3 regions of the Paenibacillus sp. FSL R5-0475 genome follow, and region 3 is predicted to be linked to each of the others. Evidence: predicted binding sites of a transcription regulator. Region 3 holds the regulator's gene; each other region holds the start of a gene.

Region 1 (6,123 bases), 290 kb from region 3:
GAAGAAGATGAGTTTCCTAAGCTGTTGACATACGCTGCTAATCCTAGTGAAGAAGGCCTGACATCGCTTCGTGAGTCATTGTCTGAGCTGGAGAGTGAGCATGATGGTGCGGGCGATATTTTGAGGAAAATACGTAGTATTACAGATGATTTCACTCCACCGGCGCATGCTTGCACGACCTATCGATTGACATATGCCCGGCTGGAAGAGCTGGAGAGTATGACTTTTGAACACGTACATTTGGAGAATAATATATTGTTCCCTAGGTTTCAGTGAAGATGAATAGTGTGCTAAAGAGTCCCTTAGGGGGCTTTTTTTATAGGGAATTATAGAATGTACAGAAATGTGGATAACTCCGTTGAAAAAGATAGAAGAAATGATCGTAAAAAATATGGGTAAGATCGATTGATGGATAGATGGATGGCAGGCAGGCAGGCAGGCGGAAGGATTGCTTAAAAGCGCACTACGAGATAGCGCCGAATGAGCAGAAAGAGGGGGATAAATCCCCCAGAATATGCGAAATGACGCCGAATGAGCAGAAAGAAGGGGATAAATCCCCCAGAATATGTGAAATGGCGCCGGATGAGCAGAAAGAGGGGGATAAATCCCCCAGAATATGCGAAATGACGCCGAATGAGCAGAAAGAGGGGGATAAATCCCCCAGAATATGCGAGATGACGCCAAATGGACAGAAAGAGGGGGATAAATCCCCCAGAATATGTGAAATGACGCCAAATGAGCAGAAAGAAGGGGATAAATCCCCCAGAATATGCGAGATGACGCCAAATGGACAGAAAGAGGGGGATAAATCCCCCAGAATATGTGAAATGACGCCAAATGAGCAGAAAGAAGGGGATAAATCCCCCAGAATATGTGAAATGACGCCGAATGAGCAAAAAGAAGGGGATAAATCCCTCAGAATATGCGAAATGACGCCGAACGAGCAGAAAGAGGGGAATAAAGGTTAGCTTTCAAAGTTTTTTGCCAATTTTTAATATCATTGGGGAGATAATTAAAGATACTGAGAAGTAAGCTTGTTATTACTTATTTGAGAACATGGCTTGTTTAAGTTATCCTTAAAAAGACAGAATACATAACTTTACAAGCCTGAGACGCTATATGGTCATTAGGCGGGACAAGGCGGTGCCAGGATGCCCATGCGATCTTTGTGGAAATTGATGCTAGGATTAGTCATTGTATTCATAATAGGTGGATGCTCTACTAACAATGACGGCAATAGTAATGCTAATAATGGTGTGGCAGGATCAGAGGGACCGACAATATCAATAAGGGTTGGAGATAATGAACTGCTTACTAAACCATCGGATAGGTTACTTAGTGGGAGTTATAGAAATGGAATATCGATCATGGAGCTACTGAAAGGTAGTAATGTTGCCACATTTGCTGAGGATAACTCAAGCATTGTTTCGGTAAAGGATTTTTCGCTAGAGGCGGGAATGGTTTGGGAGCTTCAGATGGGCGGTCAAATCATTGGGAATGCGGATTGGAATAATACTGTAGGGTATGATTCACAGCTAGTCTTCACCGCGAAGTCGAAGGACCATCAAGCACCACTTCAAACTGTAAGGCTGACCTTGAACGGTGGAAGTGTTGAAGTAGACTTGCATCATACGTATATTATGTTATTTGAAGAGGATTTAACTGTAAGAGATTTGCTCAAAAGCTGTAGTAGCGTACAGTTGGCCGATGACAATAAAAAGGTGCTTTCCGTCGACGATTATACTCCTCTTAGTAATGAAGAATGGAAGCTGAAGGTGAACGGAAAACAACTACTCGATGATGGAATGGATATGAAGCTCAGGGCTCAAGATGAATTGGAGATTTTATTGACTTTACGCTAAAAAATCGTACATTAAGCCAGAGAAACGGTTGTTCAGAATCGTTAATCTGGCTTTTTATGTGGAAAAGATATCTAACAATTATCAGTACACTAAAGTGTGAAAATATTCACAATTGAAGTGACTGCAATCACAATGACGAATTGAATTTGAACCGTATAATTCCAATATGTAGAAGAGAAATTGATCAGGTATTCATAAGCTTGAGGAGGCACCTAAACCATGACAACGATAAGAGAAAAACTAGTATTAGTCGGCAACGGTATGGCAGGCATAGGTACGATTGAGCAGATATTGAAGCTGGGTGGAGCTTATGACATCACGGTTTTTGGAAGTGAACCTCATCCCAATTACAATCGGATCATGTTGTCTTATGTTCTTGAAGGAAGTAAGACCCTTAATGATATCATCCTAAACGACTGGAATTGGTATGAAGACAATAATATAACTCTACACACGGGAACAACGGTGACACGAATTGATGAAGGTTCGAAGCAAGTTGTTACGGATAGTGGGATGATAGTCCCCTACGACAAGGTAATTATTGCGACAGGCTCGAATTCGTTTATTTTACCTGTACCTGGCAGTGATAAAGAGGGCGTTGTAGGATTCCGGGATATTTCAGACTGTGATGCGATGCTGGCAGCGGCCAAACAATACAGCAAAGCAGCTGTTATCGGCGGGGGGTTGCTTGGGTTGGAAGCGGCAAAAGGTCTTCTGAACCTTGGTATGGATGTTACCGTAGTTCATTTGATGGAAGATCTGATGGAGCGTCAGCTTGATCGGAATGCCTCCTCGATGCTGCAAGCTGAGCTTGAGCGTCAAGGCGTGAAATTTGCTATGGGCAAACAAACGATAGAATTGAGCGGGGAACAGAGAGTAAGTGGATTGCGTTTTAGTGATGGCAGTACGCTTGCTGCAGATTTTGTGGTAATGGCTGTTGGAATCAAACCGAACGTGACATTGGCAAAAGATAGCGGAATCTCCGTAAATCGTGGGATCGTGGTGGATGATTATTTGCAAACTTCCATGCAGAATGTATATTCCATCGGCGAATGTGCTGAGCATCGCGGTATGTGTTACGGACTGGTGGCTCCACTATTTGAACAAGGCATGGTTCTAGCTAAACATTTATGTGGTAGCGATACCAAGCCTTATGAAGGTTCGATTGTTTCCACGAAGCTTAAAATTTCTGGGGTGGATGTATTTTCTGCAGGTGAGTTTTTGGATTGTCCTGAACATACTGTGATCTCAAGCAAAGATGAATGGAAGAAAACTTATAAGAAAATTTTGCTCAAAAATAATGTGATTGTCGGTGCGGTTTTGTTCGGTGATGTAACGGAGTCCGCGAATCTGCAAAAGCTAGTAAAACAAGGCGCAGTAATGACCGATGAGATTTATACGGAGGTTATGGGAACGGGCTGCTGCGGTGGCGGAGCTAAGAAGAGCACATCCGTAGAAGCTATGGCGGACGAAGAAATTGTCTGCGGCTGTAATGGTGTAACTAAAAAAGCGATCGTAGATGCTGTCACTGAACATGGTTTTACTACTGTGGATGAGATCAAAGCATGCACTGGCGCTACTCGCTCTTGTGGTGGTTGTAAACCCGTAGTAGAACAAATCCTGCAATTTGTCTTAGGTGACAGTTTCCAGCAAGCTGCTAAGCAAGGTATTTGTGGGTGCACAACGCTTAGCCGTGATGAAATTGTTGCTGTAATTACAGCTAAAGGTCTTAAAACAACAAAAGAGGTCATGAATGTACTCGGTTGGAAACAAGAGGAAGGTTGCTCCAAGTGTCGTCCGGCGATTAACTATTATCTAGGGATGATGAATCCTGATACCCATCAAGATGAGAAAGAATCCCGATTTGTAAATGAAAGAATGGGTGCCAATATTCAAAAAGATGGAACCTACACCGTGATACCACGCATGTATGGTGGGGTAACTACGCCGGAGGATTTGAAGAAAATCGCCGACGTCTCCCTTAAATATGACGTGAAAGTTGTGAAGGTAACTGGAGGGCAACGCCTGGATCTAATCGGTGTGAAGAAGGAAGATTTGCCTAAGGTATGGGAAGAGCTGGATATGCCTTCCGGCTACGGTTATGCCAAATCCCTGCGTACGGTTAAGACTTGTGTGGGCTCCCAGTTCTGCCGCTTTGGCACACAAGATTCGCTGGGAATGGGCGCGCTCATAGAGCGTAAGTATGAACGTCTTGATTTTCCTGCCAAGTTTAAAATAGCTGTCAACGGCTGTCCACGTAACTGTGCGGAATCCTGCACGAAGGATATTGGGATCGTTGGAAATGATGGTGGTTGGGAAGTGTTTATCGGTGGTAACGGTGGGATCAAGCCACGGATCGCAGACTCCTTCTGCAAAATTAAGACCGATGAAGAGTTGATCGAAGTGTGCTCCGCTGTGATGCAATATTACCGTGAGACCGGCAATTATTTGGAGAGAACTTCCGAGTGGGTTGAGCGTATGGGACTTGAGCAGATTCAAATGGTTATTTTGAATAATGAAGATAACCGCAAAGAGCTGGCCGCACGTATTGACTTTGCTCTGACTCAGGTTACGGATCCTTGGAAAAAAATGCTCAATGACAGCAGCACTCGTGCTGCGCTTTTTGAAGAAACAAGAGTCTAGCGGATATAACGCACACAGAAGGGGAGAGACCAATGAATAAGACAACACAAACGTATCCAATAGGATCAGTACAGGATTTCCTGCTGCAGATTGGCCGTGTGGTGATTGCTGGAAATGTGGAGCTGGCTGTATTTCGTACCTCTGACGGAGCGATCTATGCACTTGAGAATCGGAGCCCTCATCCAAAAGGGGGGCCGCTTGCGGAAGGGATCGTTTCGGGTCACTTTCTTTATGATCCACTGTATGATTGGAAAATAGATCTTCGCACGGGTGAAGTTCAGGCACCGGATCAAGGTATCGTTATGACTTATCCAGTCTCCCTTGTCGGAGACATTGTGACAGTGAGCTTGTAGACACCGAAGCTTGTAGTAAAGGATGAAATAGAAAACGGTGGGGTGGAGTATTATGTTTACTCAAAGTGTGGAGAACATTGTCGAGGCGGCAGTCAGCAAGCGAGACCAAATGAATGAAAGTTTACCAAGATATTTTCTAGCAGCCCTTTTGGCAGGGGCATATGTAGGCATTGGGATTATCCTTATTTTCTCGCTGGGAGCGCCTCTAGCGGCTGCCAAATCGCCTTTCCAACCCCTCATTATGGGTGCATCCTTCGGTATTGCCTTGACTCTTGTTGTGTTTGCAGGCTCAGAGCTGTTTACCGGAAATAATATGTTCTTTACGGTTAGTACACTTGCTGGTAGAACAAGTATCTGGGATACTGTCAAGAACTGGGTGCTTGTGTTTGTAGGGAATGTGATAGGGGCAGTGATTTTAGCACTTTTGATTCGAGGAACTGGGCTATTCAGTGCGGCTCCCCCAGAGCATCTGATCTTTGCGGCTGCAGCCAAGAAAATGAGCCTTCCGTTTTCAGAGCTATTTTTCCGTGGGATTCTATGTAACTGGCTGGTCTGTCTAGCGCTATGGATGGCCTCACGCGCCAAAAGTGAAACTGCCAAGCTGGTTCTAATCTGGTGGTGTTTATTTGCCTTTATTGCGAGTGGATATGAGCACAGTGTGGCTAATATGACGCTGCTGAGTGTTGCTGTGTTGCTCCCGAATCACCCTGACACCGTTACAATTGCCGGATGGATCCACAATATGATTCCTGTTACCTTAGGAAATATAATTGGCGGTGGCGTATTCGTCGGTATGGCCTACTGGATGATCTCTCCCGTGCGGGGTACTCAGACCAAGCGTTAAGAGTATATATAGTTATAGGGCTGACCCAATTTCGGGTTCAGCTCTTTTTCTAAATATAAGAAAGTATAAGTTTCACGCTATAAATTATCCTTATATTTCTCGCATAAACGCTTACCGTCCATTAGGGACGCCGAAGGCGTTTTTGCTTGTCTTGTGGGATAAAAAAAGACGCCTATGTTTAGGCGCCTTTGACCACTCTATTTTATATTGTGCAGAATAATTGGGTCATATATGTTTCATTGAGGAGAATAGAGGGTATATTATAAACGGAAATTAGATGCGGCAGATCTCGTTTGGACACATTTCGCAGTGGCAAATTTCCTGCAGCATGCCAAGATCCTTGATGACAATCATACCGTTCTCGTACTCAACCGCGTCTTTTTTACGCAAGTCGCTCAACATCCGGTTCACACTCTCACGA
Region 2 (6,123 bases), 1.7 Mb from region 3:
TAAACAAAGCACTGACAATGGTGCTTTTACCGCTGGACTATGGGTTCGCGGTGAGCTCGCCGGTGTTATTGGGTATCACCAGATTGACTGGCATAACCGATCTGTTGGGATCGGCTACTGGCTGGGTGAAGGATATGAAGGTAAAGGGTATATGACCAGTGCCTGTCGGGTGCTAGTAGACTATGCACTACTGGAAATGGAGCTGCAGCGTGTAGAAATTCGCTGCGCGACCGGAAATGTTTCCAGCCGGGCGATCCCGGAACGGCTTGGTTTTGTCCTTGAGGGTGTGATTAGACAGTCAGAGAAACTGCCTGACGGCTACGTCAACCATGCCGTATACGGTTTATTGCGTAGTGAATGGCAGCTGCTCGGCTAAGTTAGGCTAAGCAAGCAGCACATATAAGCTCATAAATAGAAATAAACCTGGAAGGCACACGCCTCCAGGCTTATTTTGGTTTGTAGATAGTGTTTAACTCTCCGGCAGACCCAGCTGTTTTCGAAACTTGTTCCGCACTACGGCGGAGAGAGTTTCTAGCTCCGCAAGAGCTGCCAGTGCAGCTTCCTCTTGCAGCCCTACTTGCATTAAATGTAGTACATGCGCCACGGACGCACCGCCAGCTCCACTTTCTTTTTTGACAATTGCATCTCCGGTTGAGATCTTTCCTTCACGAAGCACACGCAAGTAAAATCCGCTATATCTAGTGTCCAGCACTTGAGCCGGGAGATCTGCCGGGCCATGCTTTTGTGAGATTTTGAAGCAAGGATAACGTGGCTGGCTGACCTGCAGCACAGTGGTACCTATTTCGTACACATCGCCAATGCACACATCTGTCTCTAATAAGCCGGCAGTTGTTATATTTTCTCCGAAGGCAGAGTATTCCAGTTTCTTCCCAAGCTGCTGCTCCCAGTAGGGATAATGCTCGATGGGGTAGGCACAAACTGCCTTGTCAGGGCCCCCGTGATGTTTCAGATCCGCCTGACCATCTCCGATAAAACCATTAGTATTTAACTGAACTGATCCTTCGACAGGCATTTTATAAATCCCAGTCTCCAAAGGTTTCCCCCGATAATCCACTGTTATCGGCCGCCCCACATTAAGCGAGATGATCTCCATATCCTTCTCCTCCTGTCAGCATGCAGCACATAAAGATTTCATCCACATATCGACCGCCAAGATAAAACTCCTCCCGCAGACGTCCCTCTTCCACAAACCCGCATTTACGATAAAAAGAAAGCGCTGATTCATTACAGGATAATACGCGTAGACGCAGCTTACGAATGGCGTTATCTGCGGCATGTTCCTTAATAGCCTCTATGAGCTGCCGGCCAATACCTAAACGTTGATAATCCGGATGAACAGCAATATTGACCTCGCACACATGCCTGTTACTCTCCATTCGACTAGGGCAGCCAAACCCAACATATCCGCATAGCTTGTCATCCTTTAGCGCTACTAGCTGCGAACCCGGGGGAGCATTCAGTAGATAATCCTCTTGGGAACGCCACAGTAATGGCCCCGGGCTAGTGTTCTCCGTCCAGATCATATGATCCAGATGAATCAGTTCCCGCACGTCTTTAATCTCTGAGAACCTTATTATAAACCTATCCCTGTTGCTAAGTTTCATAAAGATGAACACCCCTTGCCTTGCACCTCTATAGAATTCACAGTAGATCATTTGAATCCACTATGCTCAACTCTCAACTATCCTATTGACCGCTCCAATGAATTTCCTCGGCGGTTGATATACGCATGAACGATAAAGAATCCTACGGACAGCAGTGCCATCGCACATGCCAACCATGCGGTAGGCGCTAAGCCTCCACTATCGTATAACCTACCCATTAAGTATGGTCCAATCACCCTACCGACTGCCCCCATGCCTCCACTTAGCCCTAAATAGAAAGGAGCACTGCGACCTGCATGGTCCGAAATAAAGGAAGGCATGGCCGGAGATATCAGCATTTCCCCAAGCGTAGCGAGTACCATCCCAAGCACTAGACCTGAATAAGTCGGCATCCATAAAAGAACAGCATACCCACCCAAATAAAATAGAGCACTTACTGTCATTTGTGCCGTTGAGGTAGATGCGAACCAGCGTTTAATTACTGTTACGAGCGGCTGAGCCGCAAAAATGAGAATTCCGTTAAGCGTCCAGAGAAAACCATAAGTCTTCTTAGGCCAGCCCTCAGAAATAATGAACGGAGATACCCCTGTATTCCAGATAGAGTTCCCTAATAGTAGGAACATCGAGGCAATACCCATATAAAGATAAATTCGTGTATGCCCCATTAGCTTCCAGGTAGATTGTTTGTCAGGACCAGCCTTCTGGTGTTCTGCGACCTCCTGTGAAGAATCTCCTCCGACTTTCTTGAGATATACAAAAAAGAATACCGCAAATACCGCTGAAGTTACGCCGTTCATCACAAAGCTGAGCATATAAGAAATATCGGCCAAAAAACCACTTAACGCCGTACCCAGTGCTACACCAATATTATTAGCGACATAAATAACATTAAACAACTCTCCGCGCTGCTTCGTAAAACGAAAGCCGATAAATGCCTGAATCGCAGGTAAGGACAGTGAATTAAAGAGCCCTACCAGTCCCATCGCGACCATAAATAACGTCCAGTTGTTACTTGCTGCCGGCAAAGTGAACAGAGCAAGTGCATTCATGCCCAGCGCTCCAACAATCAGCCGGTTAACGCCTACCTTATGATAGAGTGAGCCCCCGAGTAGTTGACCCACAATTCCTCCAACTGATTGAATAAGAATCACTAATCCAGCATCCGACATGCTGCGTCCAAGCTCATCAAAAACATACATTGTAACCAATGGCCACATCAGTGCACTACCCGTTGCATTAATAAGACTAGCAATTAAAAATATCTTAACTTCTTTAGGATAATTCTGTAAAAACTTCATAAGTAGTGTACATCCCCTGTAATATATGTGTCATTATTCCATCCAGTATTATCCCAAAACAGGGTTCAGGGCAAGCAGACGCATTGACGTGCTATCGTGATAAAGTCCGAGTATACTTCACCTCTTATTTAGGACTAACTTCTGCCGTAGCTGAGAAAAAAGTAGCACCTTTCACGTCCGCAGTCCTCCCTATTTCTACTATCTATTTATATTTTATAGTTGCCGCTGTCGTCCGTAAAGTAGACTAAACAATAATGAAGTGTTTCGTTATTACAAAGTCGGGGTAATAGAGCCTAGAAACACTCCCCCTTTTAAAATTCGCTGTGCATCCGAATTCGTTCCCCCGAGTTCGGATACATCACGGCGGATTTTATTTGTCTATACAGCAAAAAGCACCCCTCAACTATTCTAAGGAGTGCTTTATAAGATAGGTTTAGGCGTGTTTTTTTACACCGCTGCCGGACATGCTGTCCACGGACTGAATAGATGCAGACTCTTTGCGCAGGTAAGCCATCCAATAAGCTGCCGCAACAAAGATCGCACCGCCCGTCAAGTTTCCTAGCCATACCGGAACAAAATTGTTGAAGTACTCTCCCCATGAAAAATAACCTTCAAAAATAGCTGCAGGAATTAAGAACATGTTGGCTACAACGTGCTGGAAGCCGATAGCTACAAAAGCCATCGTTGGGAACCAGATACCGAGGATTTTGCCACTGAAGTTATCTGCTCCATAGGAGAGCCATACCGCCAAAGCTACGAGCCAGTTACAACCGATACCGGAAACAAATGCCGGCAAGAAGTCTGCCTCAAGCTTATGTCCTGCCATCTCCACTAATTTTTCCAAATACACACCGTCAGAGGTTAAACCAACCACGTGACCGAAAAAGTAAGCTACAAACAAAGCTCCCGCTAGATTGCTCAGGGTAATCAATACGAGATTCTTAACCACTTCCCAGAAGGATATCTTCTTCGCCATAAAAGCAAGTGGCACAGCCATCATATTGCCTGTCAGCAGTTCTCCTCCTGCAAGCAGTACTAGAATTAATCCGACAGGGAAGACAGCTGCCCCAATAAAGTTAGCGATGGATCCCCATTCATGTGGTGCGCCAGCAATGACGCGAATATCCAGTAAAAATCCGAGCGCGATAAACGCTCCTCCCAGAAAGCCCAGAATTAGTACGGTGCTTAAAGGATTATGCGCCTTTTTTATGCCGTTCTCGACCGTGACTGCGGCAATCTGCTGCGGTTTATTATAAGCCATGATTCCTATCCCCTTCATCTATTTACTTAAAATTTGTTCATTTACGACCATTGTAGCGTGTCATAAAACACATTAACGTGATAATTATCACTTAATGAAAAACTAAGTGAAACTTTTCACTGACATGTCAAATTTAACGAAGCGCATCCATAATTACAATTGTAAGAATAGGCTCCATATTATTTTAAAGGTAAATAGTACCAGCATCAATCACAAAAAAAACGGAGCCATATATGGCTCCGGTTTACCCAACTTTATTGTTCACAGGCAATTAAATTATACGGTTACTGCCTCTTTGCTTGGTACTGATGCCGGTAGCGATTCGAGTCCTACTGTATTCAGGAAGTTCCAAGGCTTGTTGTAATGAGGTTGGAAGAAGAAATCGATAAAGGCAAGCTGATCGATTGTCATTTTATTTTGAATACATACAGATACTGTGTTAATCGATTGCGTCAAATCCGTCTTGGACAAGATTTGTGCTCCGAGAATGCGGCGTGTGGCGCGATCAAATACCACTTTTAATTGCACCTGCTCGAAGGTTGGCATAAATTCTGGACGGTAGTTGTCAATAATCATGGTAGTTTCTACGTCCATTCCTTCAGCCTTAGCCCCTTCTTCAGTAAGACCGGTAGCAGCGATATTATCTTCATAAATCTTAATGCCCGAAGTCCCTTGAGTACCCATATAAGGAATCGTCTCTTTCACTAAGTTACGTGCGACCAAAGTGCCCATCCGTACTGCATTGGTTGCCAGTGGAATATAAGCGTGCTTACCCGTAGGGTTGTAATGAATCGCGCAGCTGTCACCAGCGGCATACACATCTGGGCAACTAGTCTGCATATAATCATTGACCAGAATTGCGCCATTTGGCAGCATATCCACTTGACCTTTTAACAGCTCAGTATTCGGACGGAAGCCGATGCAGAGAATTACAAGATCCGCTTCATGCTCCCCTTCGCTTGTGATAACCTTGGTAACTTTGCCACCTTCACCAGCAAAAGAACTTACCTTCTCATTCAGCGCTAATTTAATACCATGATCCTTAAAGGATTGTTCGATCGGCGCAGTAAACTCTGGGTCCAAATATTTATTCAAAATACGATCTTCACCATCAATCAGCGTAACTTGCTTTCCGTTCATTTGGAAGGCTTCCACCAACTCAACGCCGATATATCCAGCGCCTACGACTGTGATTTTATTCGCTTGTTTAGCTTTTTCTATAATGGTATTGGAATGATCATAGTTCTTGCAAAGCAAGACGCCTTCCAGCTCAATCCCTTCGAGCTTCGGTACAATCGGCCATGATCCCGTAGTCATAATCAGCTTATCGTAGGTATCGTCAAACTCCTGTCCGGTTACCAAATTGCGAACACGCAATGTTTTGGACTTCGTATCCACAACGGTCACTTCATGACGCATGTTGGTCTTTACACCAAGCTCAGCAAGCTTCTCAGGGGAAGAATAGAACAGCCCGTGTGGGTCCTTGACCACTCCACCTACGTATAAAGCAATTCCACAAGATAAGAAAGAAATATTATCATTACGCTCATACACCGTAATCTCGGCTTCCGGGTGAAGCTTGGCAGTATTTACAATTGCGGCAGTTCCGGCATGGGTACATCCAATGACAGCTACTTTCATTATTTTCTTCCTCCTTCAAATGGACAACCTGGTTATATATTCGAATTGCTTGACTGACCAAATTAGATATCTGATCACCGATGAGTTAATTGTGATTTATTTCACTTTATAAACTGATTATATTGTGATATTTATCACATTACAAGTCTTTTCGCCTATATTCTCAGATTGTTCACAATTTTAAGCATTTTCCGTCACTGCTGCCGATTGCGACCTCGTTAGCTTTGCCATGGGCGTAGGACATTATGTTCTACCCCCTCAGGATATACTTTCTTATAACGCGCAAAAAAAGGCTTCC
Region 3 (6,123 bases):
ATTCTTGTCTGGGTCGCTCGTGTCCTTGGTTCCGTAAGTGTTATTATCATCGGGCTAAGCATGAAGCTGGTATTGCAGACGTGGTCATTACGAACCACTCTAAGCTTTTCGCAGATGTTAAGGCTGGGCATCAACTACTTCCGGCTTATGAACATCTTGTAATAGATGAGGCCCATCATCTGGAGGACGTGGCTGGCAAGCATTTAGGCATGCATATGAAGCATTTCACGGTGGCACATACACTATCGCGTCTTTATAAGGATAGTCGAAATGGCCAACTTCCTACACTTCGCCAAATGCTTCAGTCATCAGGCAGTGAGGAAGCTTCTGAATGGAGCGGAGTAATCGATAGAATCTATCCGGATCTTCTTACCGTAAAAGAAACCTGGGATCTGCTTAGTGATAAACTATTCAGCCTCTTGCCGGAACGCAGCGATGCAGCGGCGGGAGAAGCCGGCCAGTTAGTCATGCGGCTACTTCCTACCCGTAAACCGAAAGATTGGGATGAATTGGTTGCTCTAGAGAATACTATGAATCTGACATTAAGCGAAATTATCCGTAAAGGTGATAAAATGCTTAATGAGATGCGAGATCAAGAAGGTCAATCTTCCTCAGATAGCCTAGTTACCGATATTAGCGGCTTATTTAAGGATTTAGCTTCTATACGTGAGCAAGTACGGTTTTTTATGGGATTAAATGATGAGAATGTAGTATATTGGCTGGAGGCGAATGGAAATTATCGCAGTAAATCGCTACAGCTGTATGCCGTTCCTGTTGATGTTAGTACTCAGCTTAAGGAGCTGTTTTTCGACAAGAAGAAAAGTATCGTACTAACTTCGGCGACACTCTCTGTCGATAAATCTTTCCAGTTTATGATTGATAATCTCGGACTTAATGAAGCTGCGGAAGAGGGGCGTCTGATGACATCACTCCTGCCTTCTCCCTTTAAGTATCGGGAGCAGGCGCTGTTAGTTATTCCGCGGGATTTCCCAAGTGTGAAGGGGAGTGTAGGCGATGCCCGATTTGTCGATACACTCGTACAGTCACTAGCAGAAGCAGCTATTACAACACGTGGGCGGATGCTTGTCCTGTTTACTTCTTACAAGATGCTACGCCAGGTTTACGATCCTCTGAAAGAGGCTCTAGCCTCACAAGAGATCACGGTGTTAGGTCAAGGCGTGGAGGGGGGCAGCCGTAGCAAGCTGATCCGCCGTTTTCAGGACAGTGCAGCTTCTGTACTGTTAGGAACAAGCAGCTTTTGGGAGGGTGTAGATATTCCAGGTGAAGCATTAACATGCTTGGCCATCGTGAGACTCCCATTTCAACCGCCAAACCACCCCCTAGCGGAAGCGAAGTCTGAGTTATTACAAGCCCAGAAAAAGAATCCGTTCATGAAGTTGTCTGTTCCTCAGGCGGTTATTCGCTTCAAGCAAGGATTTGGGAGGCTGGTACGGACAGCGCAAGATCGGGGTATTGTTATTGTGTATGACACAAGGGTGATCGAATCTCACTATGGGAAGTATTTCCTCTATTCGTTGCCTGGCCCGAAAATGGAGCATATGCTTACGGATCAAATGGTTCCTCGTATAGCGGAGTGGTTGGAAGACGGAGGCGTTTCTTGAAAAGAACGTCATCGATCTTATTAATCTCTCTACAAGGAAGGGCGGTATAAGAATACCGCTCTTCCTTGAGACGAGGTGCAGATATTTCGATAGGATTTGAACAGAATATCACTTAAATTAGGAGGTAAATTATGAAATCGGATAAAATATCAGAAGCCGTTGTTCGCAGACTTCCTGTGTACTTGCGTTTCTTGAATGATCTCCAGAAACGTGAAATATTAACCGTTTCCTCACAAGAACTAGGACAAAAACTTGATTTGAATCCTGCTCAAATTCGTAAAGATTTAGCTTATTTTGGAGACTTTGGTAGAAAAGGTATCGGGTATGACGTAACTTATCTTATTGAAAAAATCCGTCATATTCTGAAGCTGGATCAACAATTGAATGTGGCTTTAGTAGGTGCCGGTAACCTTGGACATGCATTATCTAATTACAATGCTTATCTGAAAGATACTATGAAGATTACCGCTATATTTGACTCCTATGCACCTAAGGTAGGGCGGAAAATCAACTCTCTTACCGTTCAGCCGATGGAGGAGCTTGGTCAGACGGTTCGTGAGCAAGGTATTCGAATTGGGATCATTACTGTGCCTGATTCAGAAGCGCAGAATGTAGCAGATATTCTCATTGAGTCTGGCATTGAGGCGATTTTGAATTTTGCACCAGTGATTCTAAAAACACCATCGAATATCCGGGTTCATGCTGCCGATTTTACAACGGATTTGCAAAGCCTTGCTTATTATTTGAAAGATGGAAAGGAAGAAACCGGAAATGAAGAGCAGTAAAACGATTATTAAGGGCGGGCGTTTTCTTATTCCGGGAACGGATGAGCCGGTTCTGAATGGATATATGACTATTGAAGATGATTTGATCACTTACATAGGAAAAGAAGAGCCTTTAATGGAAGATGATGTGCAAGTTGTTGATGGCAGTCGTCTGCTGTTTATGCCAGGTCTGGTAAACACACATGGCCATGCGGCAATGTCATTGCTTCGTGGTTATGGAGATGATTTGGCACTTCAGGTGTGGCTTCAAGAGAAGATGTGGCCGATGGAAGCGAAATTCACTGGAGAAGATGTATACTGGGGAACCTCCTTGTCGGTACTGGAAATGCTAAAAGGTGGTACTACAACCTTCTTGGATATGTATGATCATATGGATCGAGTAGCAGAGGTAGTCGAATTATCAGGCATTCGTTCTGTACTGATGAGAGGCGTAATCGGATTATGCCCAGAGGAAGTACAAAATCACAAGCTTGCGGAAGCGATTTCTTTTGCACGAAATTGGCATGGTAAGGCTGGCGGCAGAATTACGACGATGATCTCGCCACACGCCCCATATACTTGCCCACCGGACTTCTTTGTTAAGTTTGTACAAGCGGCACATGATTTGGATTTACCGATGCATACCCATATGTCCGAGACCAAACGCGAAGTGGAGCAGAATGTGGTGGATTACGGACTTCGGCCTGTAGCGCATTTAGAGAAGCTTGGAATGTTCACTCGTCCGTCTATTGTTGCTCATGGCGTTCATTTGAATGATGAAGAGATCGAGATACTGGCTCGTCATGATGTAGGCGTGTCTCATAACCCAGGAAGTAATCTGAAACTGGCTAGTGGAGTGGCTCGGGTTACGGATCTTCTAAAGGCTGGTGTGAAGGTGTCACTGGGTACAGATGGTGCGGCAAGCAATAATAACCTGGATATGTTTGAAGAGATGCGTCTTGCAGCCCTCATCCATAAAGGTGTAAGTGGTGATCCGACGGCTGTTCCAGCTCCGGAAGCGCTGCGTATAGCTACAGAGTATGGCGCAAAGTCTATCTTTTTAAATGATGTGGGTAGACTCGCTGTTGGCATGAAAGCGGACTTTATCGCGATTGATATAGACCAGCCGCATTTGCTACCACATACAGATCTGTTGTCTCATGCTGTATACTCTGCCAGTGCCAAGGATGTTGAGCATGTATGGGTGAATGGTAAACAGGTTGTAAAACACGGAGAATGTGTAACGCTAGATGAGGAAGCAATCCGTCGTAAGGCGCAAGAATCATTTGATGGACTGCTTAAACGGTAGTCTAAGATCATAACGAATAACTGAAAGGCTGTGACTTTCTGCGATTGCAAAGTTACAGCCTTTTGTGTTTCTGATCATTAGATCATTGAATTGGATATGAAACTTTGGATAAACACACAGGTGTGTTATATAATCAAAAAAGATATATTACTAGAAAGGGAGCTGTACCTTGAAGAAAAGGAAAAAATGGATCCTCCTGGGGTCAGTTCTGATTCTGCTCCTTCTGTTTGGACTTATCCAGTTCTATGCTTATATTATGAAAGATCAATGGAACGAGCGAGATATCGCTAAGGATGTCGCTAAAACCAGTGCTGGTCTGACAGAGGTAACCAAAGCGCAGAAATCCGTGTGGGATGAAAATGCGGTGTACTGGGTCTTAACAGGGAAGAATGAAGCCGGGACCGAGTTGATGGTTTGGGTACGTTTTACTGTAGACGGGAAGTTTGCTGAAGGAACCGACGCAGTATATGCTGAAGAACTAAGTAAAGGGACCTCTGAAGCGAAAATGCGTAGCCTTATAAAAGCCGATCTTCCGGACATCAGCATTGAGCGGTTGTTGCCAGGAGTATATAACGGGGAGTATGCTTGGCAGCTTTTTTATAAACAAAGCGGTCGATATTATTATCAATTTTATCGGTTCTCGGATGGGGCTCGAATGGGTGAAGGTTACAGTTTACCTAGCCGCTAAATTAAACAAAGGCATTATAAGAGAAACAAGCGGACCATTTATGGTTCGCTTGTTTTTTAAAATGACATATTATTTGATATACTATTAGTACACGAATTGTGATATACTATAAGAGTGGATTTATATATTGGGATTTAAAGATTCATACGAAAAAAGGTCTGTTATTTTAAGAGTAACAGCCCTTTTTTTGTCGAATTAAATCAATAAATTAAATAAAATGGAAAGAATTAAAAAATAAAATTTTAAATATCTTCACATTTTTTTTCAATATAGTATATACACCTGTGATATACTACTGTTTGTAATTAGAACAGTGTTAGTAGAACGTCAGGCTCTGGTGAGCTCTTAGCAGCTATGACTTTGGATCATTCTGTTTACATTTTTTCATCTTTGAGAGGAGGACGTTTCTTGAAATTACGTCTTGTACCTGTACTGATAACGTCTCTACTGTCGGCTATGCTATTATTCGGAGGATTCTTTTTATATCGTCAGTTTGCTTTACAGGAACCGCTCCAAAAGATTGTAACCGGATTTGAGGGAGTAAATACTTCACATATTAGTATTAACCGCGATGAGGTCACTTTGAAACTTGATTTGCAGCCGGGCACGAATTTACGTGATCTAGTATCGTATGTATCCAAAGAAGGAAAATCAGTGATTGAAGGACGTAAACTTAAACTCGATGTGGAGCAAAATTCAAGTGAACTATTGGATGATTACTGGGATAAAGCGATGTTCTCTGTAGCTGAAGCCATGGAGAGCCGTAAATATACGATTATACCTACAGAACTTGATAGATTGAAACAGCAAAATACGGAATTTAAAGATGTGATAGCATCTACTGATATCGACGACAACAATGTGTACGTAAGCTTGAGTAATGGAAAAGAAAGCAAATTTATTATTTTGCCGCGAAAACCTGCGACCTTGGGGGTATGGAATAATGCCTAAGTACCTTAAAGAAATTTTACTCGGATTTATTCCTGTGCTGTTTATTTTCATGGCTTTTTTAGGTATTAATATATTCCCGATTGTTATAGCAGCTGGAATGCTTACTGCATTACTTATAATTGCTCATTTGCGTGGCGGGCTTACGGTGAACGCTGGTGCGGGGAAGAAACGCCAGAAGGAAGGGCCTTCAAAGCTCACTTTTGAAGAAATTGGTGGGCAAGACAATGCGAAGCAAGAGCTTCGTGAGGCACTCGATTTTTTGATCCGGCACGAGGAGATTAGTAAATTTGGGATTCGTCCTTTGAAAGGGATTCTGCTCACTGGCCCTCCAGGAACAGGTAAGACCCTTATGGCCAGAGCAGCAGCGCATTATACAAACTCCGTATTCGTAGCTGCATCAGGTAGTGAATTTGTAGAAATGTATGTTGGTGTCGGGGCTGGTCGGATCCGCGATTTGTTCAAGGATGCTCGTAACCGTGCTGTTAAGGAGAACAAACAAAGTGCCATTATTTTTATTGATGAAATTGACGTAATTGGCGGTAAGCGCGAAGGCGGTCAGCAACGTGAATATGATCAGACCTTAAATCAGCTATTGACCGAGATGGATGGTATTTATAATAACGAAACTCCGCGTATTTTGCTGGTAGCTGCAACAAACCGGAAAGAAATGCTTGATTCAGCATTGTTACGTCCTGGACGCTTCGACCGTCATATTCAAGTGGACATGCCTGACAAAAAGGGCCGCAAATCGATTCTCGAATTGCATGCGAAGAATAAGCCTCTTCATAC

Evidence for each region. The regulator Rex, encoded in region 3, represses fermentation and respiration genes when NADH is low (regulators of the CRP and FNR family bind a similar motif). The targets are predictions, from matches to a motif close to TTGTGAAATATTTCACAA.
Region 1: the regulator Rex is predicted to act here: its motif matches at 1,957-1,974, upstream of nirB (nitrite reductase large subunit NirB).
Region 2: the regulator Rex is predicted to act here: its motif matches at 4,289-4,306, upstream of MKX41_RS22900 (formate/nitrite transporter family protein).

The regions. Positions count from the first base shown of each region.
Region 1 is NZ_JBBORK010000001.1:3,648,597-3,654,719, reverse strand. Features, by position in the region: gene ric (iron-sulfur cluster repair di-iron protein) at 1-276, shown strand, start outside; gene MKX41_RS16440 (hypothetical protein) at 417-968, shown strand; gene MKX41_RS16435 (hypothetical protein) at 1,152-1,862, shown strand; gene nirB (nitrite reductase large subunit NirB) at 2,082-4,505, shown strand; gene MKX41_RS16425 (nitrite reductase (NAD(P)H) small subunit) at 4,538-4,858, shown strand; gene MKX41_RS16420 (formate/nitrite transporter family protein) at 4,911-5,702, shown strand; gene MKX41_RS16415 (Crp/Fnr family transcriptional regulator) at 5,976-6,123, opposite strand, start outside.
Region 2 is NZ_JBBORK010000001.1:5,102,313-5,108,435, forward strand. Features, by position in the region: gene MKX41_RS22880 (GNAT family N-acetyltransferase) at 1-376, shown strand, start outside; gene MKX41_RS22885 (MOSC domain-containing protein) at 470-1,114, opposite strand; gene MKX41_RS22890 (GNAT family N-acetyltransferase) at 1,095-1,625, opposite strand; gene MKX41_RS22895 (MFS transporter) at 1,703-2,923, opposite strand; gene MKX41_RS22900 (formate/nitrite transporter family protein) at 3,357-4,184, opposite strand; gene MKX41_RS22905 (FAD-dependent oxidoreductase) at 4,461-5,825, opposite strand.
Region 3 is NZ_JBBORK010000001.1:3,355,359-3,361,481, reverse strand. Features, by position in the region: gene dinG (ATP-dependent DNA helicase DinG) at 1-1,622, shown strand, start outside; gene MKX41_RS15050 (redox-sensing transcriptional repressor Rex) at 1,754-2,407, shown strand; gene MKX41_RS15045 (amidohydrolase) at 2,394-3,695, shown strand; gene MKX41_RS15040 (cell wall elongation regulator TseB-like domain-containing protein) at 3,865-4,383, shown strand; gene MKX41_RS15035 (hypothetical protein) at 4,792-5,334, shown strand; gene MKX41_RS15030 (AAA family ATPase) at 5,327-6,123, shown strand, end outside.